DNA from 4 places in the Bacillus sp. SYZHCR11 genome. Region 4 is predicted to be linked to each of the others. Evidence: riboswitches for the same ligand, from Rfam matches in the RefSeq annotation. Region 4 holds a riboswitch; each other region holds the start of a gene.
What was found. A riboswitch is a leader RNA that binds a small molecule or an ion and turns the genes downstream of it on or off. The one in region 4 is predicted to bind S-adenosylmethionine.
Positions count from the first base shown of each region.

Region 1: linked by a shared signal. The riboswitch ahead of metK (methionine adenosyltransferase) and the one ahead of mtnK (S-methyl-5-thioribose kinase) in region 4 are both predicted to bind S-adenosylmethionine.
Region 2: linked by a shared signal. The riboswitch ahead of metN (methionine ABC transporter ATP-binding protein MetN) and the one ahead of mtnK (S-methyl-5-thioribose kinase) in region 4 are both predicted to bind S-adenosylmethionine.
Region 3: linked by a shared signal. The riboswitch ahead of AC2CGA_RS05050 (methionine biosynthesis PLP-dependent protein) and the one ahead of mtnK (S-methyl-5-thioribose kinase) in region 4 are both predicted to bind S-adenosylmethionine.

Region 1 covers NZ_JBXUND010000003.1:19,645-27,189, reverse strand. Annotated here, with positions in the region: gene asnB (asparagine synthase (glutamine-hydrolyzing)) at 1-1,653, opposite strand, end outside; gene metK (methionine adenosyltransferase) at 1,797-2,999, opposite strand; SAM riboswitch class I at 3,169-3,308, opposite strand; gene pckA (phosphoenolpyruvate carboxykinase (ATP)) at 3,506-5,089, shown strand; gene AC2CGA_RS11925 (DUF2584 domain-containing protein) at 5,132-5,374, opposite strand; gene AC2CGA_RS11920 (alpha/beta hydrolase family protein) at 5,432-6,205, opposite strand; gene AC2CGA_RS11915 (ABC transporter substrate-binding protein) at 6,345-7,349, shown strand; gene AC2CGA_RS11910 (ABC transporter ATP-binding protein) at 7,361-7,545, shown strand, end outside.
Region 2 covers NZ_JBXUND010000002.1:172,000-179,544, forward strand. Annotated here, with positions in the region: gene sufC (Fe-S cluster assembly ATPase SufC) at 1-643, opposite strand, end outside; gene AC2CGA_RS07520 (YuzK family famiily protein) at 820-972, opposite strand; gene AC2CGA_RS07525 (carboxymuconolactone decarboxylase family protein) at 1,165-1,542, opposite strand; gene metQ (methionine ABC transporter substrate-binding lipoprotein MetQ) at 1,635-2,450, opposite strand; gene AC2CGA_RS07535 (methionine ABC transporter permease) at 2,464-3,132, opposite strand; gene metN (methionine ABC transporter ATP-binding protein MetN) at 3,125-4,150, opposite strand; SAM riboswitch class I at 4,256-4,362, opposite strand; gene AC2CGA_RS07545 (SCP2 sterol-binding domain-containing protein) at 4,473-4,823, opposite strand; gene AC2CGA_RS07550 (thioredoxin family protein) at 4,920-5,240, opposite strand; gene AC2CGA_RS07555 (toprim domain-containing protein) at 5,243-5,608, opposite strand; gene AC2CGA_RS07560 (YusG family protein) at 5,678-5,914, opposite strand; gene gcvH (glycine cleavage system protein GcvH) at 5,969-6,352, opposite strand; gene AC2CGA_RS07570 (arsenate reductase family protein) at 6,412-6,768, opposite strand; gene AC2CGA_RS07575 (acyl-CoA dehydrogenase family protein) at 6,882-7,545, opposite strand, start outside.
Region 3 covers NZ_JBXUND010000001.1:1,130,134-1,137,678, reverse strand. Annotated here, with positions in the region: gene AC2CGA_RS05095 (ATP-dependent helicase) at 1-67, opposite strand, end outside; gene AC2CGA_RS05090 (hypothetical protein) at 188-442, shown strand; gene bla (subclass B1 metallo-beta-lactamase) at 511-1,260, shown strand; gene AC2CGA_RS05080 (ABC transporter permease) at 1,301-2,023, opposite strand; gene AC2CGA_RS05075 (ABC transporter ATP-binding protein) at 2,016-2,753, opposite strand; gene AC2CGA_RS05070 (AbrB/MazE/SpoVT family DNA-binding domain-containing protein) at 2,754-2,987, opposite strand; gene AC2CGA_RS05065 (GNAT family N-acetyltransferase) at 3,148-3,579, opposite strand; gene AC2CGA_RS05060 (YjcG family protein) at 3,584-4,099, opposite strand; gene AC2CGA_RS05055 (esterase family protein) at 4,125-4,847, opposite strand; SAM riboswitch class I at 5,022-5,145, shown strand; gene AC2CGA_RS05050 (methionine biosynthesis PLP-dependent protein) at 5,215-6,336, shown strand; gene metC (cystathionine beta-lyase) at 6,329-7,504, shown strand.
Region 4 covers NZ_JBXUND010000001.1:978,827-986,371, reverse strand. Annotated here, with positions in the region: gene AC2CGA_RS04250 (PAS domain-containing sensor histidine kinase) at 1-386, shown strand, start outside; gene AC2CGA_RS04245 (methylated-DNA--[protein]-cysteine S-methyltransferase) at 383-880, shown strand; gene mtnA (S-methyl-5-thioribose-1-phosphate isomerase) at 1,122-2,183, opposite strand; gene mtnK (S-methyl-5-thioribose kinase) at 2,190-3,374, opposite strand; SAM riboswitch class I at 3,484-3,639, opposite strand; gene AC2CGA_RS04230 (carbon-nitrogen family hydrolase) at 3,731-4,510, opposite strand; gene AC2CGA_RS04225 (pyridoxal phosphate-dependent aminotransferase) at 4,603-5,799, shown strand; SAM riboswitch class I at 5,836-5,935, shown strand; gene mtnW (2,3-diketo-5-methylthiopentyl-1-phosphate enolase) at 6,017-7,231, shown strand; gene mtnX (2-hydroxy-3-keto-5-methylthiopentenyl-1-phosphate phosphatase) at 7,228-7,545, shown strand, end outside.

The sequences.
Region 1 (7,545 bases), on a different contig from region 4:
GATCGGCACAGGGAAGCCGAGTTTTTTGCGGTTAAGCACATGATCAGGCACTACCCCTTCAGCAGCTTTGCGCAGAAGGTATTTCGTCGTGCCGTTTTTCGTTTTCAATTCATCCGGAATTTTTGAAGCTACGTCAAACACGACTTTATCAAGGAACGGCACGCGCAGTTCCAATGAGTTGGCCATCGTCATTTTGTCAGCCTTTAACAGGATGTCGCCGCGCATCCACGTATGGATGTCAACATACTGCATTTTATTAATGTCGCTGTATGAACGGCTTTCCGTAAAGTACGGCTTCGTGACATCACGGTATGAAAGCTCTGGATTGTAATGTTTGAGCAGCTGTTTTTTCACGGGCTCTTCAAAAATCTTCGCATTACCGATATAGCGCTCCTCAAGCGGTGTGCAGCCGCGGACTAAGAGGCTTTTCCCTCTCATTCCTTCAGGCATGACGGACGCCACATGAAGAAGCATTTTTTTCAGACCGGACGGAATGCGTTCAAACGGTTTAAGCGAAAGCGGTTCGCGGTAGATATTGTACCCGCCGAACAGCTCGTCCGCGCCTTCCCCGGATAACGCGACCGTTACATGCTTTTTCGCTTCTTTCGCGACAAAGTACAAAGGAATCGCCGCCGGATCTGCAAGCGGGTCATCAAAGTGCCAGACGATTTTCGGAAGCTCGTTCATATACTCCTCAGGAGAAATGACTTTGCTGATATTTTCAATACCGAGCGCGGCAGCCGTTTCCTTCGCTACGTCAACCTCACTGAAGCCCTGCTGCTCAAAACCGACGGAAAATGTTTTAAGGCTCGGGTGAAATTCTTTCGCAACTGAAACGATAAAAGAAGAGTCGATACCGCCGGATAGAAACGAACCGACAGGAACGTCACTTCTCATGTGAACTTTGACAGAGTCAAAGATTGCGTCTCTGACTTCTTTCACCAATTTATCTTCATCAGACTGAACAGGCTTGAAGTTCGCTTTGAAATATGTTTTAAACGCGATGTCGCCTTCCGGGCGGATCGTAAACTGGCTGCCCGGTTCGACTTTTTTCACTTCAGCGTCAAGCGTGCTCGGTTCAGGAACGAATTGGAAAGACATATATTGCTGTAAAGAAGCTGTATCAAGATCAATACCGTTTTGAGCGGCCATTAAACTCTTTCTTTCAGATGCAAAATATACTTTGTCCCCGATGGTTGTGTAATACAGCGGTTTAATTCCGAACGGATCTCTCGCGCCGTACATGACGCGGTCAGCTTTGTTCCAGATTAAAAACGCAAACATTCCGCGAAGCTTTGAAGCGGCTTCTTCTTTATAATGACGGTATGTCGCAAGGAGCACTTCGGTATCGGAATCTGTATTGAAAGTGTAGCCTTTCGCTTCAAGCTCTTCTCTCAATTCAATGTAGTTATAGATTTCGCCGTTAAAAATGATCCAATATTTTTCGTCTTCATATGATAAAGGCTGTCCGCCGTTTTCTACGTCAATAATACTGAGCCGTCTGAAGCCGAATCCGACGTGCTCGTCATGATAATACCCATCGCTGTCAGGACCGCGGTGAACGATCATTTGGTTCATTTGTTTGATTAGCTCTTCTTGATCTGCGGTTTGAGTTAATGGATGCTTATTAAAAACACCGACAAATCCACACATAGTATAGCCTCCATAAGTGTAATTTTCTAATTGGACCCCCTTTTTATAGACGCTTTGTTACGCCATTGGTTTCACGCTATGTAAAAAATAAGCATGGCAGCATCTACAAAAAGGGAAAGCCGCTTAAGTAAGCGGCTATAAAATTATTCTCCTAGTGCTTCTTTGCGAAGCGCATCCGCCTTGTCAGTACGCTCCCAAGGAAGATCCACATCATGACGTCCGAAGTGGCCGTAAGCAGCTGTCTGCTTATAGATCGGGCGGCGCAGGTCAAGCATTTTAATAATGCCGGCAGGTCTCAGGTCGAAGTTATTCCGTACGACTTCGATCAGTTTTTCTTCAGAAGCTTTTCCAGTATCAAATGTATTGATGGAAATAGAAACAGGCTGTGCCACGCCGATTGCGTATGCAAGCTGCACTTCACAAGAATCAGCAAGACCTGCTGCCACGATGTTTTTCGCTACGTATCTCGCAGCGTATGCCGCTGAACGGTCTACCTTCGTCGCATCCTTACCGGAGAATGCGCCGCCGCCGTGGCGTGCATATCCGCCGTATGTGTCGACGATGATTTTACGGCCCGTAAGACCCGCATCACCTTGAGGCCCGCCGATTACGAAACGTCCCGTAGGGTTGATGAAGTATTTTGTTTCTTCATCGATCAGTTCCTCAGGCACGACAGGGTTAATGACATGCTCTTTCAGATTGCGCTGAATCTGCTCAAGCGTAATTTCCGGGTGGTGCTGAGTTGAAATAACGATCGCGTCGATGCGGACCGGCTTGTTGTTTTCATCATATTCAACGGTAACTTGCGTTTTGCCGTCAGGGCGAAGGTACGGAAGAATGTCTTCTTTGCGGACTTCGCTCAAACGGCGGGCTAGTTTATGCGCCAAAGAGATCGGAAGCGGCATAAGCTCTTTCGTTTCGTTACACGCATAACCGAACATCAGGCCTTGGTCTCCCGCTCCGATTGCTTCGATTTCAGCATCGCTCATTGTGCCTTCACGCGCTTCAAGTGCCTGATCGACACCCATTGCGATATCCGCAGACTGTTCATCAATTGATGTTAAAACAGCGCAAGTCTCCGCATCAAATCCGTATTTGGCGCGTGTGTAGCCGATTTCTTTAATCGTTTCACGGACTGTTTTCGGAATGTCAACGTATGTTGACGTAGTAATCTCTCCGCTTACCAGCACAAGTCCTGTCGTTACAGATGTTTCGCAGGCCACGCGCGCGTTCGGGTCATTTTTTAAAATCTCATCTAAGATACTGTCAGAAATTTGGTCACAGATTTTGTCCGGATGACCCTCAGTAACAGATTCAGATGTAAATAGTCGACGGTTTTTACTCATTCACTTTTCCTCCTGAAAAAAGATCTTTTGCAAGACCTTCTCATATGATACGGAACTCGCTCCCTCTTAATACAATGTCATACTATATCAGAGAATGTTAATTGGCATATTTTATGAAATAAAAAAACCTTTTCCACTCGAGGAAAGGGTTTGGTCTGTGTGCCTTTCACTCTTATCGCTCAAGGAAAATATTAAACCTTGCATCAGGTTAGCACCTTGGTTTCCCACAGTGTTTTCACCTGCTTTTTTACAGAGAAACCGGTTGCTGGGCTTCATCGGGCCTGTCCCTCCGCCAGCTCGGGATAAGAGTATCCGCTCAATGAAATATCTTATCGTAAAAGGGCGGAAAGTGTCAATATGAATTAAAGCGATTGCGCGCCTTTATTTCGGGAAGCAATGGAAAAACACAAACAAAAAACCGTAAATAGTATAGACTATTTTCAGATATATGTTATACTAATTCCACATTCAGCGAAATACAAATAAACCGGCAAAGGAAGGTTTTTATGAAATTAGTTGATTTAACCGCAGATCTTCAAGCATTACTTGCAAGTCCGAATGTGCATCATAATTTATCGGCTCCAAAACTTACCGAAAAAGTGATCAGCCGTAATGAAGGAACGCTGACATCAACGGGCGCCGTACGCGCCACTACCGGCGCATATACAGGCCGGTCACCTAAAGATAAATTTATCGTCCGTGAACAAAGCACAGAAAATCAAATTGATTGGGGCGCGGTGAATCAGCCCATTTCTGAAGAGGCGTTTGAAAAGCTGTACGCCAAAGTCGTCAGCTACTTAAAACAGCGGGATGAACTGTTTGTGTTTGAAGGATTCGCGGGAGCGGATGAAAAATACAGACTGCCGATTACGGTCGTAAATGAATTTGCGTGGCACAATTTATTCGCGCGCCAGCTGTTTATCAGACCGGAAACGGATGAAAGAGACCCGCAAGCGCAGCCTTTCACCATTCTCTCAGCTCCGCATTTTAAAGCAGACCCGGAGACGGACGGCACGCATTCGGAAACATTTATCATTGTCTCTTTCGAAAAGCGCGTCATTTTAATCGGGGGCACCGAATACGCCGGAGAAATGAAAAAATCAATATTCTCCATTATGAACTTCCTGCTTCCGCAGCAGGATATACTGCCGATGCACTGCTCAGCCAACGTCGGTGAAAAAGGCGATGTCGCCCTGTTTTTCGGCCTTTCCGGCACAGGGAAAACGACGCTTTCAGCCGATGCGGACCGCAAACTGATCGGAGATGACGAGCACGGCTGGTCAGATTCCGGCGTTTTCAACATTGAAGGCGGATGTTACGCTAAATGTATCAATCTGAGCGAGGAAAAAGAACCGCAGATTTTTCGTGCGATCCGCTTCGGGTCTGTTCTTGAGAATGTCGTGCTTGATGAAAAAACGGGTGAAGCGGATTACGACAATTCCTTCTACACGGAAAACACAAGAGCCGCATATCCGATTGAGATGATCGGCAATATCGTGCAGCCGAGCATTGCCGGCCATCCGCAGGCGATCGTCTTTCTAACGGCGGACGCATTCGGCGTGCTTCCTCCGATCAGCAAACTGACGAAGGAACAGGCGATGTATCACTTCTTAAGCGGATACACCAGTAAACTCGCGGGAACCGAACGCGGCGTGACATCTCCGCAAACGACTTTCTCGACGTGCTTCGGTTCACCGTTCCTTCCGCTTCCGGCGCATGTATATGCCGAAATGCTCGGGCATAAAATCGACGAACACGGCGTTCAAGTCTTCCTGGTCAACACAGGCTGGACCGGCGGAGGGTACGGAGTCGGAGAACGGATGAAACTTTCGTATACAAGAGCGATGGTCAAAGCCGCTATTGACGGCAGACTGAACCAGACTGACATGACGGCAGACAGCATTTTCGGCCTGCACAGTCCCGTTCATGTTCCGGGCGTGCCGGATGAAGTTCTTCAGCCTGAAAACACATGGAGCGATAAACAAGCATACAACGAAAAAGCGCTGTTTTTAGCCAATGAGTTTAAAGAAAACTTTAAAAAGTTTTCCCATGCAGACTCGATTGCCAAAACCGGCGGACCTCTCGTGTAATCAAAAAAGCCAAGGGCGTTTATGCCCTCGGCTTTTGTTTTTTCAGTTTGTCGAATGAAGCGAAGTGAGTCTGTATGTAATGCTTGTCCGGCCGTTCGCCCATTCGAGCTTTTGGACCTCGCCGGTGCCGGATTTCTCGCCGGTTTTCGTTTTGCGCACGTCCATCGGAATATCAAGAGGATAGACGCGGTAGCCCTCTTTCTCCAATAAAAAGATATTTTCCTCTATCCGTTTTTCATTGCCTTTTGTCACAATCATGGTATTAAATTCAACAGGCATTCCCAAAATGAAAATCCCCTTTCATTCTCTTATTCTTTATTATCATATCATAAATCAGGCATCTTACCGTGTCTTCATCCATTCCGCCAGCCGCCGGACAATGCGTCTGTTTTCCTGCGGCGGAAAATAATGCGTAAAACCGCTGTAATACCAAGTTTCCACCGGTTTCCCCGCCTCTTTCAGCTTGTCCTCGATCATCCGGGCGTGTTCGATCGAAACATTTTCATCATTCTCTCCATGGATGAGCAGAACAGGGGTCTGAATGCGGTCTGCTTTTTCAAACGGCGAACGCCATCTGTATTCATCCGGCACCTTTTTCGGCGTGCCGCCGATCACCCGCTTCATCATCCGCCGCATATCCTTCCGCTCTTCATAAGTCAGCACCATATCGCTCACACCGCCCCATGAAACGAGTGAAGCCGCTTGATGCCCCATTTCAATCGCGGTCAAAAGCCCCATGATTCCGCCCCGGGAAAAACCGAAAATATGCACCCGCCCTTCCCTGACGTTCGGATGCTCCCGAAGCAGGCGGAAAGCGGAAAACGCGTCCTCTCTGTCCTCTCCCGCAAAATCTTCATTTCCCTCGCCGCCCTGGTTGCCTCTGTAATAAGGCGCAAACACGACAAAGCCTTGGGAAGCGAATTGAACGATTCTCCCGGGGCGTACCATGCCGACATTTTTTATGCCGCCGCGCAAATATAAAAAACCGTCATATGTTCCCGGCGCCGCAGGCTCGGCAAGGAGCCCCTTTACCTTCAGCCCTTCTGACTCATAGCATACCGCAAAGAGGCGGACATGCGGACTCGGAGACGGGAACCTTTTCTTTTCTACCAGCAAAACAATGCGCCTCCTTAGATCATCAGTTTTTTTATTCTTTCCCAACGTGAATATGGGCACTCACACATTTTTTATACCCATCATACGATATGTAAAGCAGAAAAGGTTATTTTAACGCTTAAAACAAGGAGGTTACACCGTGAACAAATGGCTCAAAGCGGGCTGCGTTTTTGTCATATGCGCCTTTTTCCTGCTCATTCTTCCGGCTTGCAGACAGGAAGAAAGTCTGACGAAGGTAAAGGTGGCGGAAGTCACACACTCCATCTTCTATACGCCTCTGTATGTCGCTGAAGCAAAAGATTTCTTTAAAAAAGAAGGGCTCCAAGTGTCACTTCAAACAACATGGGGCGGAGACAAAACGATGACATCGCTTTTGTCAAACGGGTCAGACATCGCGCTGGTCGGTTCTGAAACATCCATTTACGTGGAGGCGCAGGGAGCAAAAGATCCGGTCATCAATTTCGCGCAGCTGACGCAGACGGACGGCACATTTCTCGTGTCGCGGAAGGATGAGAAATCATTCAAATGGAACGATTTAAAAGGAAAAACATTTCTCGGCCAGCGAAAAGGCGGCATGCCCCAAATGGCCGGTGAGTACGTCCTGAAAAAGAATCACATAGAGCCGAAAAAAGACATTAACCTCGTTCAAAACATTGATTTCGCCAATATTTCCAACGCATTCGCATCCGGAACGGGTGATTATGTGCAGCTGTTTGAACCGACGGCATCCCAATTTGAAAAAGAGGGCATCGGTCATATCGTCGCATCCTTCGGAGAAGCTTCCGGCCAAGTGCCATACACAACCTTTATGGCAAAAGAAAGTTATTTGAAAAACAATGAAAAGACGGCGGAAAAATTCACCCGCGCCATCTATCGCGCCCAGCAATGGGTGGAAAGCCATCCGGCTAAAGACATCGCAAAAACGATTCAGAAGGAATTTGCCGATACAGACCCGGCCATTATCGAAACATCGATAGAGCGCTATAAAAAACAAAAGTCATTCTCTGCAGACCCAGTTCTGCAAAAGGATGAATGGGAACTGCTTCAATCTATTATGGATGAAGCCGGAGAGCTCCCGAAACACATTCCGTACAGCAAACTCGTCAACACAAAAATCGCCAAAAAAGTCACCTCAGAACAATAGGAGGAACATGAATGTCTTTTTTACATGTGGATCATGTAACACATACTTATTTCTCGCTGAAAGAAAAGACAACCGCCGTGAAAGATATACATTTTCAGATTGAAAAAGGGGATTTCATCTCCTTTCTCGGGCCGAGCGGATGCGGAAAAACAACACTCCTGTCCATTCTGGCCGGCCTTATCACCCCTGCGCAAGG
Region 2 (7,545 bases), on a different contig from region 4:
GCGTGATGTAGTTCAGAAGGCGCTGGTAGTGAGTGATCATTAAGCAGCCGAAGTTTTCGCTGCGCATTTTGTTGATTCCTTTAGAAACGACTTTAAGCGCATCGATATCAAGACCTGAATCGATCTCGTCAAGAATGGCGATTTTCGGCTCGATCATCATAAGCTGAAGGATTTCGTTGCGTTTTTTCTCCCCGCCTGAGAAACCTTCGTTCAGGTAACGCTGCGCCATTTCAGGGTCCATTTCAAGGAACTCCATGTTTTCGTCCATTTTGCGGATGAATTTCATAAGAGAAATTTCATCGCCTTCTTCACGGCGTGCGTTAATCGCAGAGCGAAGGAAATCGGCATTTGTCACACCGCTGATTTCGCTTGGGTACTGCATCGCAAGGAAAAGACCCGCCTGAGCGCGCTCGTCCACTTCCATTTCCAGTACATCTTTGCCGTCAAGCGTGATGCTGCCTTTTGTAACTTCGTATTTCGGGTGTCCCATAATCGCTGCTGAGAGCGTGGATTTACCGGTACCGTTCGGCCCCATGACAGCGTGGAATTCGCCGCCTTTTATTTCAAGGTTTACACCTTTTAAGATCTCTTTTCCTTCGATTTCAACGTGAAGATCCTTGATCGTTAATGTTGAAGCAGCCATATCTATACCTCCAAAATATATAATCATTATTCTCAATTTATTCTCATTCTAATTTTATAACAAATGAAAAGTAAATACAACTTTTTATATTACCCGGAACATTCCTAAAGTTTATCAAAGATCAAGGCGTAATTAAAGCTGTTTGAAACAGAAAAAGGGCGGAAATCCACCCTTTTTTACTGACCGATTTTCTCATTAAGCTGCGCTGCGAGGAACTTGCTTTTTTGATATTCAAGCTCCCTCTGCCGTTCGACTTCCATCCTTTTTGAAAGACGCCGTCCGTATTCCTCGTAGCCGATGCCGTGTGACTTCTGCATCGCTTTTTCCATTTCAGGCGTATAGTCAAGGTCCAGTCTCTCTTGGCTGGTGCAGATAATGAATCAATCCCTTCATATATTTGTTTCTATTGTAACAATGATCCGCTGCTCCGGCCAAAGAGGGTGTGCCCCTGAATCCTTTCGAATGTGCCGGAAACCGGCGCTCGCTTTATCTGAAAAACGGTATTCACACGATTGCTCATTCTAATGCGTCGTATGTCCGAATTCCTGAATACACTGCTGCACGAGGGTCACTCCCTGACTGAGAGCCGCGCCGCCCCCGAATGCCGCCGCGACGCTGATGACCTCAAGGATGTTTTCTTCTGTGGCCCCTTGGTCAAGGCAGCCCTTCGTATGATAAATCATGCAAAATTCATCTTGAGCGCTGATGCTGATGCCCAGAGCGATTAATTGTTTCTCTTTTTCAGTTAATGAATCCGCTGAGAAACACTGCTCAGTAAATTCATTAAACTTCCGCCCCATCATCGGCATTTTTTGCTCGAATATGCCTAAACCTTCTTTATATTGTTTCAATGCGTCATGCACGCTTTTTCCGTTATCCTGGTATTGAGCCACTGCCATTCCCTCCAATCGTTAACCTTCCTTTTTATTATGGACAGTTCTCCGATTAATACCCGAAAAAAACCCCGGATGATTCATCCGGGGTTTTCGCTTTATTCAGATACGGGAAGCACGGCTCCGTCGTATTTTTTCTCAATAAAGTCTTTGATTTTCTTAGAGTGAAGCACTTCCATAAGCGCTTTGATTTTCTCTGATTTTTCGTCACCTTTGCGTACGGCGATGATGTTTGCGTACGGGTTGTTTTTCGTTGATTCCACTTGAATCGCATCTTTTAACGGATTCAGTTTGTTTTGAATCGCATAGTTGACGTTAATGAAGACTGCATCGCCTTCTTCTTCATTATATGCTTTCGCCGTTAATTCAGGGGCGATTTTTTTGAATGTCAGGTTTTTCGGGTTTTTCGTAATGTTTTTCGTAGTCGCTTCAATCGTTTTTACCTTCGGATCAAGTGTGATCAGTCCGGCTTTTTCAAGCATCGCCAGCATACGGCCTTGTTCAGCGACATTGTTAGTCATGATGATGGTCGCGCCTTTAGGCAGGTCTTTCAGTGATTTGTATTTTTTCGTGTAAACTCCGAATGGCTCAAGGTGAACGGCTCCGGCATTCACGAGTTTGTAATCTTTATTTTCTTTCATTTCCTGTTCAAGGTAAGGAACGTGCTGGAAGTAGTTCGCATCCACTTCATTATCAGCTAACGCTTTGTTGTACATTTTGTAATCGTTCAGCACTTTTACTTTTAATGTGTAGCCTTTTTCCTTCAAGAGCGGTTCCGCTTCTTTTAAGATTTCAGCATGCGGTGTTTTTGTCGCGGCGACAACGATTTCCTTTTTATTCGAGCCGTTTGATCCGCAGGCGGCTAAAACTCCCGCGAACACAAGCAGCAGCGCACTTAATACAATCTTTTTCAATGTAAATCCTCCCTTATCTTTTGTCTATTATATTTGTAATTACATCACCGATAATCTGAATGATAAAGACGATGATGAGTATAAATACTGTCGCTACAAACGTTACATCCGTATTATTGGACTGGTAGCCTTCTACATATGCAAGGTTTCCGAGTCCGCCTGAACCGATGGCGCCGGCAATGGCGGTAGATCCGATCAGGGCGATGGCCGTCACGGTGATGCCTGAAATTAACGCAGGCATTGATTCAGGAATCAGCACTTTGAAGATAATCGTCGATGTCTTTGCTCCCATTGATCTGGCAGCTTCGATGACTCCTTTATCGACTTCCCGGAGCGCAATTTCCGCAAGACGGGCGTAAAACGGCGCGGAGCCGATAATCAGCGCCGGCAATGCGGCATTCGGTCCTAAAATCGATCCGACCAAAATCTTAGTAAAGCCGAGAAGCAGAATAATTAAAATAAGAAACGGAATAGACCTGAAAATATTAACGACCGCCGCAATCACGGTGTTAATGATTTTATTTTCCCATAAGCTTCCCTTGCCCGTTAAAAAGAGCAGAAGACCGAGAATCGCTCCGATGATAAATGAAAAAACTAAAGCGATGACCGTCATATAAAGGGTCTCGTATGTGGCCGTCCACAGCTCGGTTATATCAACGTTCGGGAACCATTTTTCAAACATTTGTGATCACCTCTGCTTCTACCTGTTTGTCTTTGATGAACCGGATCACGTTTTCTACTTCTTTTTCCTGACCGTCAATATGAATGAATAATGAACCGTAAGCTCCGTCCTTCGTCTGTGAAATTTTCCCCTGCAGAATATTAACGTCCACATCAAAGTTTCGGATCATTTCCGTAATGAGGGGCTGCTCGGCGGCCTGCCCGACAAATGAAAGCTGAATCGTTTTCCCTGTCGCTGTTTCCTGCAGAAAATGCTGGATGGTTTCTTTCGTCTCCTCCGGTTCTGTCACCTGCTGAACGAAACGCTTGGTCATCGGTTCGCGCGGGTTTCTGAAAACTTGGAGTACTTCGCCTTCTTCAACGACTTTCCCGTTTTCCATGACGGCGACTCTGTTGCAGATTTTTCGGATGACGTGCATTTCATGGGTAATGAGCACGATCGTCAGACCGAGTCTGTCGTTTATATCGGATAAAAGATCCAAAATTGAATCGGTCGTCTGCGGATCGAGCGCTGATGTCGCTTCATCGCACAGAAGGACTTTCGGATTATTAGCGAGCGCCCGGGCGATACCGACACGCTGCTTTTGACCGCCGCTCAGCTGCGACGGATAAGATTTTTCTTTCCCCTCTAATCCGACCAGTTTAATCAATTCATCAGCGCGGCGGACCCGTTCGCTTTTTTTCACGCCGGCGATTTCCAGCGGGAACATAATGTTCTCCCGGACGGTGCGCGACCACAAAAGGTTAAAATGCTGGAAGATCATGCTGATTTCCTGGCGCGCTTTTCTCAGCCCGCGGCTGCTTACTTTATTTAATTCCGTCCCCGCGACTTCCACGGTTCCCGACGTCGGCTTTTCAAGGCCGTTCAGGAGACGGATTAAGGAACTTTTACCAGCTCCGCTATATCCTATAATTCCAAATATTTCGCCCTTTTTGATATCAAGAGTGACATCTTGGACAGCATTGACATCCCCATGCTTCGCTTTGTAAATTTTTGAAACATTTTGAAGATGGATCAAAGCAATCACCCGCCTTACACTATTCTAAGAAATCTTCCGGGTTTCTCCGCAAAAGAAAAGCCTTTCTGCAAAAATGAGCAGAAAGGCTTATTGAAAAAGGCCTTTCTCTCATCTTTCAAAGCAGACCGCTTTGAGTGAATTGGCACCATTTCAACATTGTTGATGGTTGCCGGGCTTCATAGGGCACTTCCCTCCACCTCTCTTGATAAGAGAAAACATATCGTATTTTCGTCCGGAAATTCTTACTGTAGAATAGCACGGCGAATGATAAAAAGTCAATAAAATAAATATTGGAAGCTATTGTCACATAGTAGATTGGCAGTTACGGCCGTTTACTGATCGCCTGAAAAAATCCGTTTGTCAGCCAGAGGATGGCCTCCAGCTTCAGCAGGGCTCTGAATGATCCTTTCACTTTGAGTTTTCCGCTTTGGATAAGCTTTTGCAAAGAGACATCACCATGCAGGAGATGGATGATTTCCGTCTGGTTTCCGTAAAAGGTCAAATTAGATTTCTCCTTTGAAGCCGACGTTTTTCTCATTTCTCCCTGTCCGTTAATTGAGACCGTTAAGGCTTCTGTTTCTCCTTGGAATGTAATCAGCAGCGTTGAGGCGTTTAATAGCGGTTTCAAAAACAGATGCTGTCCGTCATTCTCTGAAACTTCTATTTTCTCCACTCGTATAACCTCCCGTTTTAATGGCCATACATACACTTTCTCTTTTTAACGGACAGAACCCTTTATAAACCGCACGACATTTTCCTGTAAATATTGTCACATCGGGAACGTTTGCGATGTTTTTTGTTTAATCAGCTCATATAAATAGGAAACGGAGCGGAAGGCGTATCCTTTCTCAACAAGCTCTCCGCCTTTAAACAGCAAAAAGCACGGAACGCTTTCAATCTGATAGGCTTTGGCGAATGCGGGGGAATAATTCACGTTGTTTTTATAGAAGGCGGCGCCGGGCAGCATTTCTTCGACGACAGTAAGCATTTTGGACGCCAGCTGGCATGTGCCGCAAAACGGGGTGTACAAATACAGGAGATAAACGTCATCCTGAATCGATTCGAGTTCATTTTCTTGGAGTTCTTTCATGATTACCACCTCAGGTCGTTCTTTTTCAAAAATACAGTGTCAGCATCAAAGCCGGCTCTGATCAGCACAGATGCGAGATGATGGCCCGGGCACGACTCGACTTGCCTGTATGTTCTGTCTATATAAATATGGCGCGCTTCGGGAAGCTCCCGTTTCAGCTGTTTTCTTAATTTTTCTCCGGAGTCATCTGCGTCCGTTAAAATATAGACGTCTCTGTCAAACAGGCGGTCCGCCAACTCTTCCAGTTCGGTTTGGCCGATCGTCCCGTTTGTACAGACGATTTCCGCGGGTTCGATGAGCACTTCCCTGACTTTGATTTTATCAGATTTTCCTTCTACGATAATGACCTTTTCATCTCCGTTGTACATAAGCGTGTCACCTGCCGATTGTTTTAGCGTCAGATTGAAAAAGAAGGCAGTGAAATTCACCGCCAACTGTTAACACCAGCCATTCTCATAATCGCAATCGACATATTTCGGATCGCTGCCGTTTATGACATCGGCTGTTTTATAAAATTTTTGATTTTCAAATGAAAAGCCCTGTTTGAGCTCGTACTGGTCCATGCCTGTCATCTCGCCGATGGCTTCATTTTCATGAAACAAGGAAAACCGGCCGTTTTGAAAGCGGCCCGTGACGTTCTCCGTCACATCGACCTTTTGTTTATCAAAAGCCATTTTAGACACCTCCCGTTACAGATAGAGTGTCCAAATGGCCCCTTTGCTATCCGATCAGTCTTCCTGTGTCATTTCGTCATATTGCTCAGAAGTCATGAGGTTTTCGATTTCTTCAGCATCAGCCGGTTCCACGACGATCATCCACGCTTTTTCATACGGAGACTCGTTTACGAATTCAGGACTGTCATCAAGGTCTTCGTTCACTTCCGTCACCGTTCCGTTAATCGGTGCGTACAGTTCGGATACGGTTTTGACGGATTCCACGCTGCCGAATGGCTCGTCCGCTTTAATTTCGGCGCCGACTTCCGGAAGCTCGACAAATACGATGTCGCCAAGTTCGGCTTGCGCGAAATGTGTAATCCCGATACGGGCTTTTCCGTCCTCAACTTTGACCCATTCGTGCTCTTTGGAATAACGCATATCTTTCGGTGTGCTCATCTAAATCCCTCCATTTTTTTCTTATAATAAGAAGATACCATAATTCTTTGAACCTGGCATTACATCCAATATTTTTCGAATTGGTCTTCTTTAAAGCCGACAGTGACTTTTTCGCCGTCTGTCGTAATCGGGCGTTTCAGGAGCATACCGTCTGATGCCAGAAGTTCGAGCTGTTCATCCTCTGACATATGGTACAGTTTTTCCTTTAAGTTCAGCTCGCGGTATTTCATTCCGCTCGTGTTGAAAAACTTTTTGAGCTCAAGACCGCTCTTTTCATAGAGGTCTTTAATTTCTTCTTTCGACGGAGTTTCCTCCGCGATATGTATTTCGTTTATTTCCTTGCCGCGGTCTTCCAGCCATTTTTTCGCATTACGGCACGTTCCGCATTTAGGGTACCAGTAAAAATTTAACGACATCTTCTTCACCCCTTGTAAATGATCGTCGTTATTTTAACACAATCACTTGTAAAAACCTATAACGTTGCTTCATGAAAAAGCGCCCCTGATGAAGGAGCGCTTTCAGCATGTGATCAGACTGTATATTTTTCTTCACGGAAGACGGCGGCTGCCGCTTCACGTTTTTTCTGAATGAGGTTTTTCGGCGTCAGGCGCGTCAGTTTGCGCAGCACGGAAAGCATCATGCGGAGGGAATCTCCTTCCTCCATGGCGATCAGTGATTCTTTGGCGTGCGCTTCAATGTTCTGAAGGGCTTCCTGGGCAAAGATTTCCGTATATAACAGCTTCTGCGCGGCTTTTTCGGCACCGTCCGCCGCAATTGCTTTTTCCGTTCTGAGGACGGCAGATTCCAAAGCATACAGCGCGCTGACAATATCGGCAATGTTCACCATGATTTCCTGCTCGCCTTCAATCTCTTTGCCGTATTTCTGCGCCGCGAGACCCGCTGTCAAGAGGGCGATCTTTTTCGCCTGTCTGACAATGTATTTTTCCTGTTCAAGAGGTTCTGAGCCCGGCTCTTCAGGCATCAGCATCATGAGTTCTTCTTGGAGCGCTTTTGCTTTTTCAAAGAGCGGCAGCTGACCTTTTACGGCTTTTTTCAGAAACGTGCTCGTTACGATCAGGCGGTTGATTTCATTTGTGCCTTCAAAAATCCTGTTGATTCTTGAGTCGCGATAGGCGCGCTCCACTTCATATTCCTGCATAAATCCGTAACCGCCGTGAATTTGAACCCCTTCG
Region 3 (7,545 bases), 150 kb from region 4:
ATTGGTAATGTTCTCTAGAATATGTATGTAAATGTATCGTTCGGTTATTCAGTCGGGCGCATTTCAAAAAGGGGTCCTCCCATTAAAAGGTGTTCATCCATTTGATAGACAAAGAATATCATAACAAAAGAACCGCGTTTCAAAAAGTAAGATTAAGGGAAATGAAAAGCGAAGGGGAGGGGTACATATGATTTATGCAGGACGGATTCAAAACCAGCAGTATTCTCAATACGCAAACCGGGCAGCGGGTTATAAGCCTGATTACGCCGGCATTACGAAAGCGGCCGCCCTCGCCAATGATAGGGTGTACAGAGAGGTGGAGCGCCGCCAGGAAAACACCGCAGCCGCAGAAAAGAAAATGCATGAGGAAAAACGTAAGCGCTCTCTTTCCCGTCTGCCGCAAATTATGGGAAAAGGCCGGTTGATAAATCAATATGTGTGAAAAAGCCCGGAAATCTCCGGGTTTTTTTGAGCCATATATATGAAAGATGCGGAAAGGAATGATTCAATTTGAGAAAGCTTTCATTATTAATTGCGGGGTTATTTCTATTCGGCCTCTTTACTGCCGGAATGAAACCGGCACACGCGGCGGAGAGCTCCGCAGCAAAAGATGTCACTCTCACACAGCTGGCGCCGCATGTCTGGATGCATACAAGCATCGGTACGGCAGACGGAAGTCCCGTCCCTGCGAACGGATTGCTTCTTGAAACTTCCAAAGGAATCGTACTGATTGATACTCCGTGGAATGACAGTCTCACAGAGCAATTAATGACACAAATAAAACAGCGGTTTCCCAGCAAAAGGATGACCGATGCCATTGTGACACACGCCCATGACGATCGCATCGGCGGGCTGAACACACTGTACAAATACGGTGTAAAGGTGCACAGCACGAAGCTGACCGCCGACTTCGCCCGGCAGCAGGGATATGACCGGCCGCTCGGAGATTTGAAAAACGTGACAAAGCTGCAGTTTGGCGATATGAAAATTGAAACGTTTTATCCGGGAAAAGGGCATACGGAAGACAATATGACCGTCTGGCTGCCTGAGGATAAGCTCTTATTCGGCGGTTGTTTAATCAAGGCTTTAGAAACAAAGGAAATCATACCAACTCCGGGCTTTTATCCGGATCAGTGGCCGCGCGCCGTCCGCAAAGTCATGAAAAGATATCAGGCCATCAGCATTGTCGTTCCGGGCCATGGCAGTCCGGGGGATGACCGTCTGCTGCCGCATACGATAAGCCTTCTGAAAGAAACGTAAAAAAGAAGACCGGCGCTCCCATTACGGAGTGCCGGCTTTTTTATCTCTTCCTGATTTTTATAAAACTGAGCAAAGCAAGTGCAAGCGCCAAAACGGTATATCCCGCTATCGGCCAAATATGCTGATGAAAGGAAGAATAATCTCCGGATATGACTTCCTGAGCCAGCTCGATCGAGTGGATAAACGGTAAGGCATAAGCGATATGTTTGAATGTGTCACCGAGCAGGCTCACCTCCATCCAAGCCCCGCCCAGAAATTGCACGAGTGTAATATAAATCGTTCCGATACCTGAAATTTGTTTGTCCGTAAACACAGCCCCTAAACATAAACCGAAGAAAACGGACATCATCGCAATCGGCAGCAAGACAGCGATACCTGCGAGAAGATTCATCCACTCGGCGGATAAACCGGCAGCAGCTGCTGCGATAAAACAAATGACGATTTGTAAAATGGCTAACGGAAGCATCGGCAGTGCGTAACCGATGACATAATCGGCTGTTTTTAAAGGGGAAGCAAACAAACGGGTCAAAAGGGCGGTCTGTTTGTCTTTTGCGATCAGCAATGCAGAGAACATCGTAAGGAAAGCGAAACCGAAAACAATGAGTCCGGGTGCTAAATGCTGAATTTTAAAGGTATCAAGCGGCGCATTTTTTTCAATCGCCGTAAACAGAAACAATAGAATAACAGGCAGTGCGATTCCAAGGATGATAGATAAGGGATCACGAAAAATCTCTTTGCGGTTGCGAATGGCGAAATCAAGCATAAAGACCCGCCTCTCCGTCACAAATCGCTAAAAAGGCATCTTCAAATGTGGCTGAATGAGTTTGTTTTTTCAGATCCTCCGCCGTGCCCAGTGCTTTTAATGTCCCATTTTCTAAAATGCAAATACGATCTGCCAGTGCTTCAGCCTCTTCTAAATAGTGTGTCGTTAAAATAATCGTCATGTCTCCCTTTAATGTCTCAAGATTTTTCCACAACTCGCGGCGTGAACGGACGTCCAGCCCTAATGTCGGCTCATCTAAGAAATAAATATCCGGTTTCGTAATCATGCCCATTGCGATGCTGAGGCGGCGCTGCATTCCTCCTGATAAGGTTTTGGTTTTTGCTCTTTCTTTCTCTTTTAATTGAAACAATTCGAGCATCTCATCTGTTCTTTTTTTTGCTTCTTTTTTCGGAATTCCGTAGACTCCGGCTATAAACTCTAAGTTTTCCCGTACGGTTAGATGAGGAGCGATGGCTGTTTCCTGCGGGGACATATTCAATTTCGGTTTTATTTTATCCAAATCAGTCAAAATACTGTGTCCAAGCACTGATGCATCACCTTCATCCGGAGAAAGGAGTCCGCAAAGCATATTGATTAATGTCGTTTTTCCGGCTCCGTTCTCACCGAGTAAAGCGAAAAATTCCCCTTTCTCAACTGAGAACTCAAGACGGTCAACGGCGGCGGTTTCTTTATAATGTTTCGTTAATTGCTTCAGCTCAATCGCGTGCATTTACTCATCCTCGCTATCTGCGTCGATTTGCTTAGCGTTTAAAATATCTTTTGCAAACTCGAAAAAGAGTTCTTGTTTAACAAGTGCGATACCTTGCTGGTCATCCCCAAGCATAAGCAGTGAATCCCCCGGATTTATATCGAAAACATCTCTTGCTTCTTTAGGAATGACAATCTGTCCTTTTGTGCCCACTTTAACAGTCCCGAATATGTGTTTTCCTTTTGGTGCCGTCATGTTTATCCCTCCGAAATATGAATTGTATTTTTTGTATGAATTGTAATACTTCGTATACTAAACATACATTAACCTTCCATAAAAGGCAATAAAATTCATTAAACGGTATTGTTTTCATAAAAAAAGCACTCCTGCTATATCAACAGGAGTGCTTTTGATTTTATTGTTTGTATTCCTTTATCATTTCCAGATGGGGGATGCCCGCATCGAGAAATTCTTCGCCGGATGTGACGCGGTATCCTTGTTTTTCGTAAAACGGGACCGCCTGCGTCTGCGCATGTAAGATAAAGCTGCCGGCGCCCTTGGCTGCCGCCGCTTTTTCAAGCGCCTGCATTATGATGGCTCCGACGCCTAAAGAACGATGGCTTTTCATTACGCAGATGCGCTCTAATTTTCCATGCCCGTCTTTCAAGCGCCATCTGCCGGCTCCGACCGGCTGGCCGCCGTCATATATGACTATATGCTCTGACGTGTCTTCGAATTGATCAATCTCTTCTTCTTCCGGAACGTGCTGTTCTTTAACAAAGACCTCTTTTCTGACGAAAAAAGCGTCGTTCAGCTGTTTTTCAGTTTTTACGATGATGGATTCCAAGCAGTTATTCTCCTCCGCCTAATAAAAATGTTTCGTACACAGTCCATGAGCCGTTATCCAGCTGATAGAGCAGGTGAAAACGGTCGATGACTTCTTCGTGGGAAATGTCCTGCATTTTCAGCTGTCCGAGTACGTCGGAATGTTCATCTGACGACAGCTTCTGGCCGACCGTGACATGCGGAACGAAGCTGTATTCCGGCTCGCCGGATAATGCTCCTGAGTAGCATTTCTCACTCAGAGATTTTAATTCCTCCGTCGGCTCTGCTTTCATATATATCACATTATTCACAGGAGAAAACGAGCTGTATTTTGTGATTTTCAGAACGAGCGGATGCGACTCTTTCGCCGTCTGTCTCAGCTGTGATACGACCTGCTCGATTTCCTGTTCTGTCGCTTCAAACGGATCTCTTACCGTCAGATGCGGCGGAATGAGCGCGTAGCTCGGGTCGTAGCGTTTCCGGTACGAATTTGCGAGATCCTGTAATTTTTTTGATGGAAATAAAACAATACCGTATTTCATGAAAGTTCCCTCCTTAAATGAATGGTTACAGCATTTTTTTCAGCGCCGGCGTGATGAGCGGCTGCCAGTAGGTCCATTTATGATCCCCGTCGAAGGTTTCATACGTGTATTCAGACTGTTTGCTTTCCAGCAGCTGTTTGAGCTCTTCGTTCGGCACGGTGAAATCAAGGACCTGGCCGTCCGTCGTGTGAACGCCGGTTTCTTTTTCTCCGATTTGATGATAAACGGAAATCTGTTTGAGATCCTCCGACTGCCGGACGGCATCCAGCACGTGCCCGTCAACATACGGAGACTGCATGATGACGTTTCCAAACATATTCGGATAGTCAATCGCCGTCATGAGCGAAACGGTTCCGCCGAGGGAATCCCCGATCATGGTGCGGCCGTATCCGACTTGATAAGTCGGGTATTCTTTGTCGATAAAAGGAACGAGCTCATTGGCGATAAACCGCTTATATGAGGCGAACTTAGAGCCTTCTGGATGGTATGTGTTTCTTCGCTCCCGCACATTTTTATAAGGGACGCCGATAATGATGCAGCGGTCAATTTCCCCTTTTGACATAAGCTCTTCCGCCTGACGCCCGATTCTCCCTAATCTGAAATAATCATGGCCGTCCTGAGCGATGACCGTATGATATTTATACAAGGGGGAGAAGGTGGCGGGCAGGTAGACCAAAACGGTCATTTCCTCTTCAAGCTCATGGGAGAAAAGTGTTTTCTCATGAATGATTCCGTTTTTTGATACCACTTCGCATTCCTCCAGGCCGCTTCTTGTCTTGATGGTTTTTTCCTATTGTACCATGAATTATTAGAAATTTCTTTCTTCAGATGCACTTCTTGCGAGAGTTCAGATAAATAAAAAGTTGTTGAAATCTATTTTATAGTGCGTTAATATAGAACAATCAGAAAATACAAAACAATATTCTTATCACGAGAGGTGGAGGGACTGGCCCTTTGAAACCTCAGCAACCGGTTTGCTTTGCCGCGGGAAGGCAAAGTGCCAAGGTGCTAAATCCAGCAAGCGATTCACGCTTGGAAGATAAGAGGAAGAGAAAAGCTCCTTCTTCTTATGAAGAGGGGGCTTTTTTATTTTTGAAAAAGGATGGTGCTTACTGATGACGCAGCATGTTGAAACAAAATTAGCCCAAATCGGAAATAGAAGCGAAGAAGCAACGGGAACGGTCAGTCCGCCGATTTATCTGTCCACCGCTTACCGCCATAGAGGAATAGGAGAATCTACAGGTTTTGATTACGTGCGCACGAAAAACCCGACACGCCAGCTCGTCGAAGACGCCATCGCCGTGTTGGAAAACGGTGCGAGAGGATTTGCTTTCAGCTCGGGAATGGCAGCCATTCAAACCATTATGGCTCTATTTAAAAGCGGGGATGAATTGATTGTATCCTCCGATTTATACGGAGGCACGTACCGTTTGTTTGAAAACGAATGGAGAAAATACGGCTTGAGCTTTATTTACGATGATTTCAGCGATGAAGACTGTTTACGCTCCAAAATAACGGAAAACACGAAAGCGCTATTTGTTGAAACACCGACAAACCCGTTAATGCAGGAGGCGGACATTGAAAAAATCGCCCGGATTACGAAAGAAGCCGGCCTGCTTTTGATTGTGGATAATACGTTTTATACCCCGGTCATCCAGCGTCCGCTTGAACTGGGAGCGGACATCGTCATTCACAGCGCCACAAAATATTTAGCGGGGCACAATGACCTCCTTGCCGGTCTGGCTGTCGTTAAGGATGAAGAGCTCGGCGACATCATGTTTAATCACCAAAATGCGATCGGCGCCGTTCTCCCGCCGTTTGATTCGTGGCTTTTAATGAGAGGGATGAAAACACTCGGACTCAGAATGCGCCGTCATGAAGAAAACGCCCGTGAACTTGCAGAATTTTTAGAACAGGAAGAGGAAATCGCCGACGTGTTATATCCCGGAAAAGGCGGAATGCTGTCTTTCCGGCTGCAAAAAGAAGAATGGGTCAATCCGTTTTTAAAGGCGCTGAAAACGATCTGTTTCGCAGAAAGTCTCGGCGGGGTGGAAAGTTTTATTACATACCCCGCGACACAGACGCACATGGACATTCCGGAAGACATTCGTATCGCAAACGGCGTCTGCAACCGCCTGCTGCGTTTTTCAGTGGGCATTGAACATGCAGAAGATTTGAAGCGGGATGTAAAGCAGGCATTACAGCAAGTAAAAGAGGGGGCCGTGTCATATGAGTAATCACAATTGGACGCTGGAAACCCAGCTCGTGCACAATCCATTTAAAACAGACGGAGCCACCGGAGCCGTCAGCGTCCCGATCCAGCATGCTTCCACATTCCATCAGTCTTCATTTGAAGAATTCGGGACATATGACTACAGCCGCTCAGGCACACCGACAAGAACAGCGCTTGAAGAAACGATTGCAGGTCTTGAAGGCGGAACGAGAGGTTTTGCTTTCAGCTCCGGTATGGCGGCGATTTCGACGGCGTTTCTGCTCTTATCCCAAGGCGACCATGTTCTCGTCACGGAGGATGTGTACGGCGGAACATTCCGCATGGTGACTGAGGTTCTGTCCCGTTTCGGAATCGAACATACCTTTGTCGATATGACGGACACAGAAGCTGTCGCCCGCGCCATCCGGCCGAACACGAAAGCCATTTATATGGAAACACCGTCAAACCCGACGCTCGGCATCACGGATATTAAGGGCGTCGTCAAACTGGCAAAGGAACACGGCTGTCTGACATACCTTGACAATACATTCATGACGCCTGCTCTGCAGCGTCCGCTTGATCTCGGTGTAGATATCGTGCTTCACAGCGCGACGAAATTTTTAAGCGGCCACAGTGACGTGCTGTCAGGCCTTGCTGCCGTAAAAGATGAAGAGCTCGGCAATCAGCTGTATAAGCTGCAAAACTCGTTTGGAGCGGTGCTCGGCGTTCAGGACTGCTGGCTCGTATTGAGAGGCTTAAAAACATTGCAGGTCAGACTGGAAAAAGCGAGCCGGACGGCTGAGCGGCTGGCTGCCTATTTTGACGGGCATCCCGCCGTCAAAAACGTTTACTATCCCGGCCTTGCCGGACACCCGGGAGCCGATACCCATAAACGTCAAGCGAGCGGAGCGGGCGCCGTCCTGTCCTTTGAATTGGAAAGCAAAGAAGCCGTCAAAAAGCTGGTCGAAAACGTATCGCTTCCGGTATTTGCCGTCAGCCTCGGCGCTGTCGAGTCCATTCTCTCATACCCTGCAGCCATGTCGCATGCCGCCATGCCGAAATCAGAGAGGGAAAAACGCGGCATCACAGACGGCCTTCTGCGCCTGAGCGTCGGAGTCGAAAACGCCGAAGATTTAGAACGCGACTTCGAACAGGCATTGAAAAAAATAACCCCCGCCCAAGTGAGATCATAAACGAAAAGGGCGCCGTCAATTTTGCGACGCGCCCTTTTTTA
Region 4 (7,545 bases):
TGAACCTGACCGGAAACATCCCGCCGATTTACTGTGAACCGAATCAATTAAAACAGGTGTTTATCAATATTTTAAAAAACGCCATTGAAGTCATGCCGGGCGGCGGCAATATCTACGTGACCATCCAGCCTTCTGATCAAGACCACATTTTGATTTCTTTTCAAGATGAAGGAACAGGCATTTCCGAAGACAAACTAAAACGTCTGGGCGAGCCATTTTACACGACAAAAGACAGGGGAACGGGCCTCGGTCTGATGGTCAGCTATAAAATCATCGAAGAACATCAGGGACGCATTCATGTGGAAAGTGAAGAAGGGAAGGGCACGGTTTTTCATTTGACGCTTCCGATCCGGCAGAATACCGAAGAAAGAAGGAGCGGGGAATGATCTGTTTTACAAGTGTAAAAGCGCCGTTTGGAACCGTTATCGTAACAGAGGAAGAGGGCTTTATTACCGGCCTGTTTCTCACCGGGGAAGATTTTGAGGAATGGCGGAAAGACGCGCCCGGCGTAAAGCCGTGCGAAACCGCTTTGCTGTCGGAGGCGAAACAGCAGCTGGCATCCTATTTTTCAGGAGAAAGAAAGCAATTCTCTCTGCCTTTGAGACAAAAAGGCACACCCTTTCAGGAAAAGGTGTGGAACGCGCTGACGATGATTCCTTACGGGGAATCCCGAAGCTACGGTGATATGGCCGAAGCGATCGGAAAACCGAAAGCGGTGCGCGCCATCGGACAAGCCAATAAACGAAACCGGCTGCCGATTTTGATCCCGTGCCATCGGGTAATCGGCAAAAACAGCGCCTTAACGGGATACGCGGGCACGAAGACGGATGTAAAAGCGGTGCTGCTGAACATCGAACAAATATCCTATAAAGAAAAATAAAACATATGGCACGTTCCGTTTTTTCGCGTCCGACATATCATTTTATTAAGTGAAAAAAGTTGGTCTGGTGAAAAAGGAGGACGAAGCCTGATGAAAATGAGCCGTCCGCAAAAGATAGCCGGTTATGCAGAGCTGTTTTTTAAAATGCATCTCATTACAGCCGCCCAAAAAGATGAAGTGATTACATTGTGCAGACAAAAAAACCGCTGACATTGCCCGAGGCAACATCATCAGCGGTTTTTCAGCTCAGCTGACAGTCGGCGAATAATTGTTCAATTTCTTCCGTGTAAGAACCGGTCACAATTCCTTTCTCGGTGATAATGCCTGAAATCAGGCTGCCCGGTGTGATGTCAAAGGCCGGATTGAAGACCGGCACATCTTCGGGAGCGGTGCGTATGCCTGAGATCTGTCTGACTTCATCCGGATCTCTTTCTTCAATCGGAATCTGATCGCCGTTTTCAATCTGCAAGTCAAAGGTCGAAAGCGGTGCGGCCACAAAAAACGGAATCTGAAAGGCGTTTGCCAAAATAGCGAGGCCGTAAGTTCCGATTTTGTTGGCCGTATCTCCGTTTTTAGCAATTCTGTCAGCGCCGACAATGACTGCTGAAATATGTTTTTCCTTCATTGTATGGGCGGCCATGCTGTCCGTAATGAGTGTGACATCAATTCCGCCCTGCATCAGCTCCCACGCCGTCAGCCGGGATCCTTGGAGAACGGGTCTTGTTTCACATGCGTAGATATGAAGGCCGAGGTCTTTTTGTTTCGCTAAGTAAAAGGGAGCAAGCGCCGTACCGTACCGGCTTGTAGCAATCGAGCCCGCATTGCAGATGGTCATGATCTGGTCGCCTTTTTTAAAAAGGTGCAGCGCATTTTGGCCGATCATTCGGCAGGTTTCTTCATCCTCAATCTGAATTTGAATGGCTTCATGAACGAGCGTTGTCTTCGCTTCATTGATTGAGATTGCATCCCTGATGGAATCCGTCAGTCTGTCAAGCGCCCACGCGAGGTTGACGGCAGTGGGCCTCGAACTGTTTAAATACGCTTTGACATCCGCGAACTGACGTCGGAAATCTGAAAGATCGCGGGCTTCAAATGACTTGGCGGAGAGCGCGAGTCCGAATGCCGCGGTTATACCGATGGCCGGGGCGCCCCTTACTTTCAGCGTGACAATCGCGTCGAATACATCTTCCTTTGTTTCAAGTTCCACATACTCAGTGACGTCGGGAAGTTTTTGCTGATTTAAAATGCGGATGTAGGTTTCTTTCCATTCCACAGAACGGGGGATGGCAAATTCATTGGTCATGCTGCATCATTCCTTTACACGGAGCTTAAATTGGTCCAGAACCTCGGTGATATGCTTCAGTTCTTTTCTGTTTTCGATATAATAGGCGCCGATCTCAAGCGCCAGCTTCTTCCGTTCGATTCGTTTGTCAAACGGAGTGATTTCATCTAAGTCAGCCACATGGGCGAGTCCGATCGTGCGCCGGATCAATTCGCATCCCGCAAAACCGACCGCTTCTTCAAACGCGTTTTTCAGTGTGTCTTCCAGCAGGTGTCTGCGGGAAGGCAGGCAGTCTTTCTCCCATGCTTCACTGAATGTTTTCACAAATGTATCCCATACGGCGGCAGTATGGTCATATAACGGCTGTCTGTCGTCACCGTCGCGGCTGAGGGCGTTTAACAGCAGATTGGCGATAAATTGGCCGATGTCAAACCCGATCGGTCCGAAGAAAGCAAACTCGGGATCAATCACCTTTGTTTCATGTTCATCGGCGAAGATGCTTCCCGTGTGCAGATCGCCGTGAACCAATGTTTCCGCGGAATTCAGAAAGATGGCTTTCAATTCGTCAGCGCCTTCTTTCAGCCGGGAATTGTTCCAAACTTTTTCTGCGTACGGGCGCAGCTCCTCCTCAAAATCGTTTGTCTCATGGTCGAGAAACGGTTCTGTAAACACAAGCCTTTCTGTAATATTGCAAAGCTCAGGATTTGTAAACTGCTTTGCGAGCTGCTGCTTTACTTTCGCATCAAGCGCATAATCGGATGAGTAAAAAAGCGTTTTCCCTAAAAATTCACCGATATGAACCGATAAGTTCGGATAATGCTGCCCTTCCAGCAGCCCTTTTCTTGAAATCTGCAAATGTGAGAGGTCTTCCATTACCGTGACGGCCATTTCAGTATCGGAATAGTAAACGGCCGGAACGAGGTGCGGCACGTGTTCGCCCTGGCGGATGAGGGCGCTGCTTTCGATTCTCGCCCGATCAATTGTAAGCGGCCAGCTTTCACCGACGACTTTCGCGTAAGGAATCGCCTGTTTGATAATCAGTCCTTTTTGGTTTTCTTTATCGTAAACATGAAAGACGTAATTTAAATTGCCGTCGCCGATTTCACGGCATGTCAGAGTGCTTTTGCTTTGGAATAAGCCGAGCTTGACGGCTAACGCGGCGGCGGAGCTTTCTGTTAATTGTTCATAAAGACTTGTTTTAGTTGCTGACATGGATTTACCCTCCAATTATGTAGTGGCAGTAAGAGATCGTGACGGAGAATACGCCCGAAAAAAAGCCTCCTTCTCTGAAAGAGAAGGAGGCTGAAACAGTGCAGTCCGCCTCTTATCTCTCAGATAACATCTGATGGAATTAGCACCGTGCCTTATGAGACAATCGTCTCGGCGCAAAATGTACGCGCCCCATTTCACAATGGAATTACGGTCGGTTGCTGTTGGGGTCAAAAGGCCAATTCCCTCGCCCAACTCTCGATAAGAGAAAATATATTGATTTGTATCACAATTCGGATTAATCAGTTGATGAAAATATTAGCAGGTGCCGGATATTCTTGTCAACATTTTTTTGAAAATTAATATAAATCACGCCGCAAGTCTTGGAAAACCGGAATGGTTCCGCGGACGGCCGCGCTTTCTGACACATCGATTTCCGCCCGGACTGCGCCTTCCGTCCGGTCTCCTTCGGCTAAAATCCGGCCCCACGGGTCAATAATCAGGCTGTGGCCGGCAAATTCATTATCGGGATTGGACCCCGTGCAGTTAGAGGCTGCGACAAAACATTGGTTTTCAATTGCTCTGGCGATAAGCAGGCTTCGCCAATGATCAAGGCGGGGCAGAGGCCATTCCGCAGAGATAAACAGGACATTCGCGCCCTGGGACGTATGCTTTCTGATCCATTCGGGGAAACGGATATCATAGCAGATCAGCCCGGCGCACTTGACACCGTCGAGCTCAAAGGAACCGTCACTGTTTCCCGCTGACAAGTAAAGGTGTTCATCCATCAGCTGAAACAGATGGGTTTTCTGATACCGCTTCACGATCTGTCCGCTGTTATCGGCGATGTACATGGTGTTATAGACATTTTCGCCTTCTTTGACCGCAAAAGATCCGGCAACGAGGTGTACGTTGTATGTTTTTGCCGTTTCTTTAAGCCATTGTTCCGAAACTTTGCCGTTTTCATCCGCCAGCTGGTCTAGCCGTGTGAGATCATAGCCGGTTGTCCACAACTCAGGAAGCACGATTACATCCGCATGGCGGCTTTCTTGCTCAATCAAAGATTCCGCTTTTTTAAAATTTTCTGAAGGATTTCCGTATGAAATATCAAATTGCAAACAGGAAACGGTCCATTTCATTTTTTAACACCTCAAGTTTCTCTTTACTTTTTTTATTTAACCATATATGATGATGGACTATCATTTCAAGACATTTTTAGAAGGTGAAAAATATGAACTTTGAAATCTCAGATGTACTCAAACAGCTGCCGGAACAATTTTTCGCATCATTGGTGCAAAAAGTGAATCAAAAGCTGAAAGAAGGCAGAGACGTCATCAATTTAGGGCAGGGAAACCCTGATCAGCCGACGCCTCAGCATATCGTTGAAGAAATGAAGCGCGCCGTCGAAAGGCCGGAAAATCATAAATACTCATCATTCCGGGGCGCTTACAGCTTCAAAAAAGCAGCCGCTGCATTTTATGAAAGGGAGTACGGGGTCACGCTTGATCCGGACACGGAAGTCGCCGTGCTGTTCGGAGGCAAGGCGGGACTTGTTGAGCTTCCGCAATGTCTTTTAAACCCGGGAGATACCATTCTGGTGCCTGATCCCGGATATCCTGATTACTGGTCGGGCGTCGCCCTTGCGAAATCGAAAATGGAAATGATGCCGCTGACGGAAGAAAGAGGGTTTCTCCCTGATTACAGCGTAATTCCTGAAAAGGTGCGGAGCGAGGCGAAGCTGCTTTATCTCAATTATCCGAATAATCCGACCGGCGCTGTGGCGACAGAGGCGTTTTTTGAGGAGACAGTCGGTTTTGCGGAACAAAACGGTATTTGTGTCGTTCACGATTTCGCGTACGGAGCCGTCGGCTTTGACGGGCATAAACCGCTGAGCTTTTTGCAGACGGAAGGCGCAAAGGAGACGGGAATCGAAATCTATACCTTGTCCAAAACGTATAATATGGCGGGCTGGCGGGTCGGCTTTGCCGTCGGAAACGCTTCTGTCATCGAAGCGATCAATCTTTATCAGGATCATATGTTTGTCAGCCTGTTTCCCGCGGCGCAGCAGGCGGCGGCAGCCGCTCTTTTAGAGGATCAGGCATGCGTCGCAGCGCAAAATGACAGATATGAATCGAGGCGCAATGCATGGATTGAAGCCTGCCGCGGTATCGGCTGGGATGTGACGGCTCCGGCTGGCTCCTTTTTTGCATGGCTCCCTGTGCCCGACGGTTATACGTCACAGTCGTTTTCAGATCTGCTGCTCGAGAAAGCGGATGTCGCCGTCGCTGCCGGAAACGGGTTCGGAAAATGGGGGGAAGGCTATATCAGAGTCGGTCTTCTGACAAGTGAAGAAAGACTTAAAGAAGCTGCGGAACGGATCGGGAAACTGAATCTTTTCACCCGAAAAAGCATTGACATATCTGGATAACAATGCGATAATTCAAAATACTTTATAAAATCATTATTCTTATCAAGAGCAGGCAGAGGGACGAGCCCGATGAAGCCCGGCAACCGACTGATAAAGCACGGTGCTAATTCTTGCAGCAGGAGCTGAGAGATAAGATTCGGACATAACACGAAGCCTCTTTCTGCTCATAGGGAAGAGGTTTTTTTATGTTTTGTGAAAGAAAGAGAGGCGTTCACGCATGAGCGAAGTATTGGCAACATATCTTCTGACAGACACAACGGACAGTGAAAAGCGGGCGGAACAGATTGCGGCGGGGCTGACGGTAGGCTCCTGGACTGACCTGCCCCTGGTGAAGCAGGAACAGCTCAGAAAACATAAAGGCCGGGTCGTAAAAGTTGAGGAGAAAGAAGGAACCTCAGAAAACGAAACACAATCCGTCATCACTATCGCCTATCCCGAGGCGAACTTTTCAAGAGATATTCCGGCCGTCCTGACGACGGTATTCGGAAAGCTGTCACTGGACGGAAAAATAAAATTGACTGATCTTGAATTTTCCGAAGGGTTTAAACGCTCCCTTCCCGGGCCGAAATTCGGTATATACGGCATCCGCAAACTGCTGGGCGAATTTGAAAGACCGCTTCTGATGAGCATATTTAAAGGCGTGATCGGACGGGATCTCGCCGACATTAAAGAACAGCTCAGACAGCAGGCGCTCGGAGGCGTGGATCTGATTAAAGATGACGAAATTTTCTTTGAAAATGAACTGGCTCCGTTTGAAACCCGCATTATCGAAGGAAAACAAGTCCTGAAGGAAACCCGGGAGGAGACGGGGCATAAAACGCTGTATGCCGTAAACCTTACGGGAAGGACCGCTGAACTGCGGGATAAAGCGAGGCGCGCGGCAGAACTCGGGGCGGACGCGCTTTTATTGAATGTGTTCGCTTACGGTTTAGATGTGATGCAGAGCCTTGCCGAAGACAGGGAAATCCCGCTTCCGATCATGGCGCATCCGGCAGTCAGCGGCGCGTTCACTTCATCTCCCGTTTACGGCTTGTCGCATGCGCTTTTGCTCGGCAAGCTGAACCGCTATTGCGGCGCTGATTTCAGTTTATTTCCGTCACCTTACGGATCCGTTGCTCTTCCGAAGGAGTCCGCGCTTGCAATTCATGATGAATGTGTAAAAGACGATGTCTTTCATCCGTCGTTTGCTGTCCCGTCGGCAGGCATTCATCCCGGTATGGTGCCATTGTTGATGCGCGATTTCGGCATCGATCACATCATCAATGCCGGCGGAGGCATTCACGGCCATCCGAAAGGAGCCGAGGGCGGCGGAAGAGCGTTCCGCGCCATCATTGATGCGGTGCTTGAAGCGCAGCCGATTGAAGAAAAAGCCGCGTCGTGCAAAGATCTTCAGCTCGCATTAGACAAATGGGGAAGGGTGGAAGCCGTATGACCCGCACACCGCTGATTATTTGTGATTTCGACGGAACGGTCACCATGAACGACAACATTGTCAGCATGATGAAAGAATTCGCGCCTCCTGAGTGGCTTGAATTAAAAGACGGTGTTCTGTCTAAAAGCCTATCAATCCAAGAAGGAGTCGGCCGGATGTTCGGACTGCTGCCGAGCAGCTTAAAAGAAGAACTGACCGGCTTTATTCTGAAGGATGCGAAAATACGGGACGGCTTTTTGGATTTTGTCTCGTTTGTCCGGTCAAACGGCCTCCCGTTTTATATCGTAAGCGGAGGAATGGACTTTTTTGTGCAT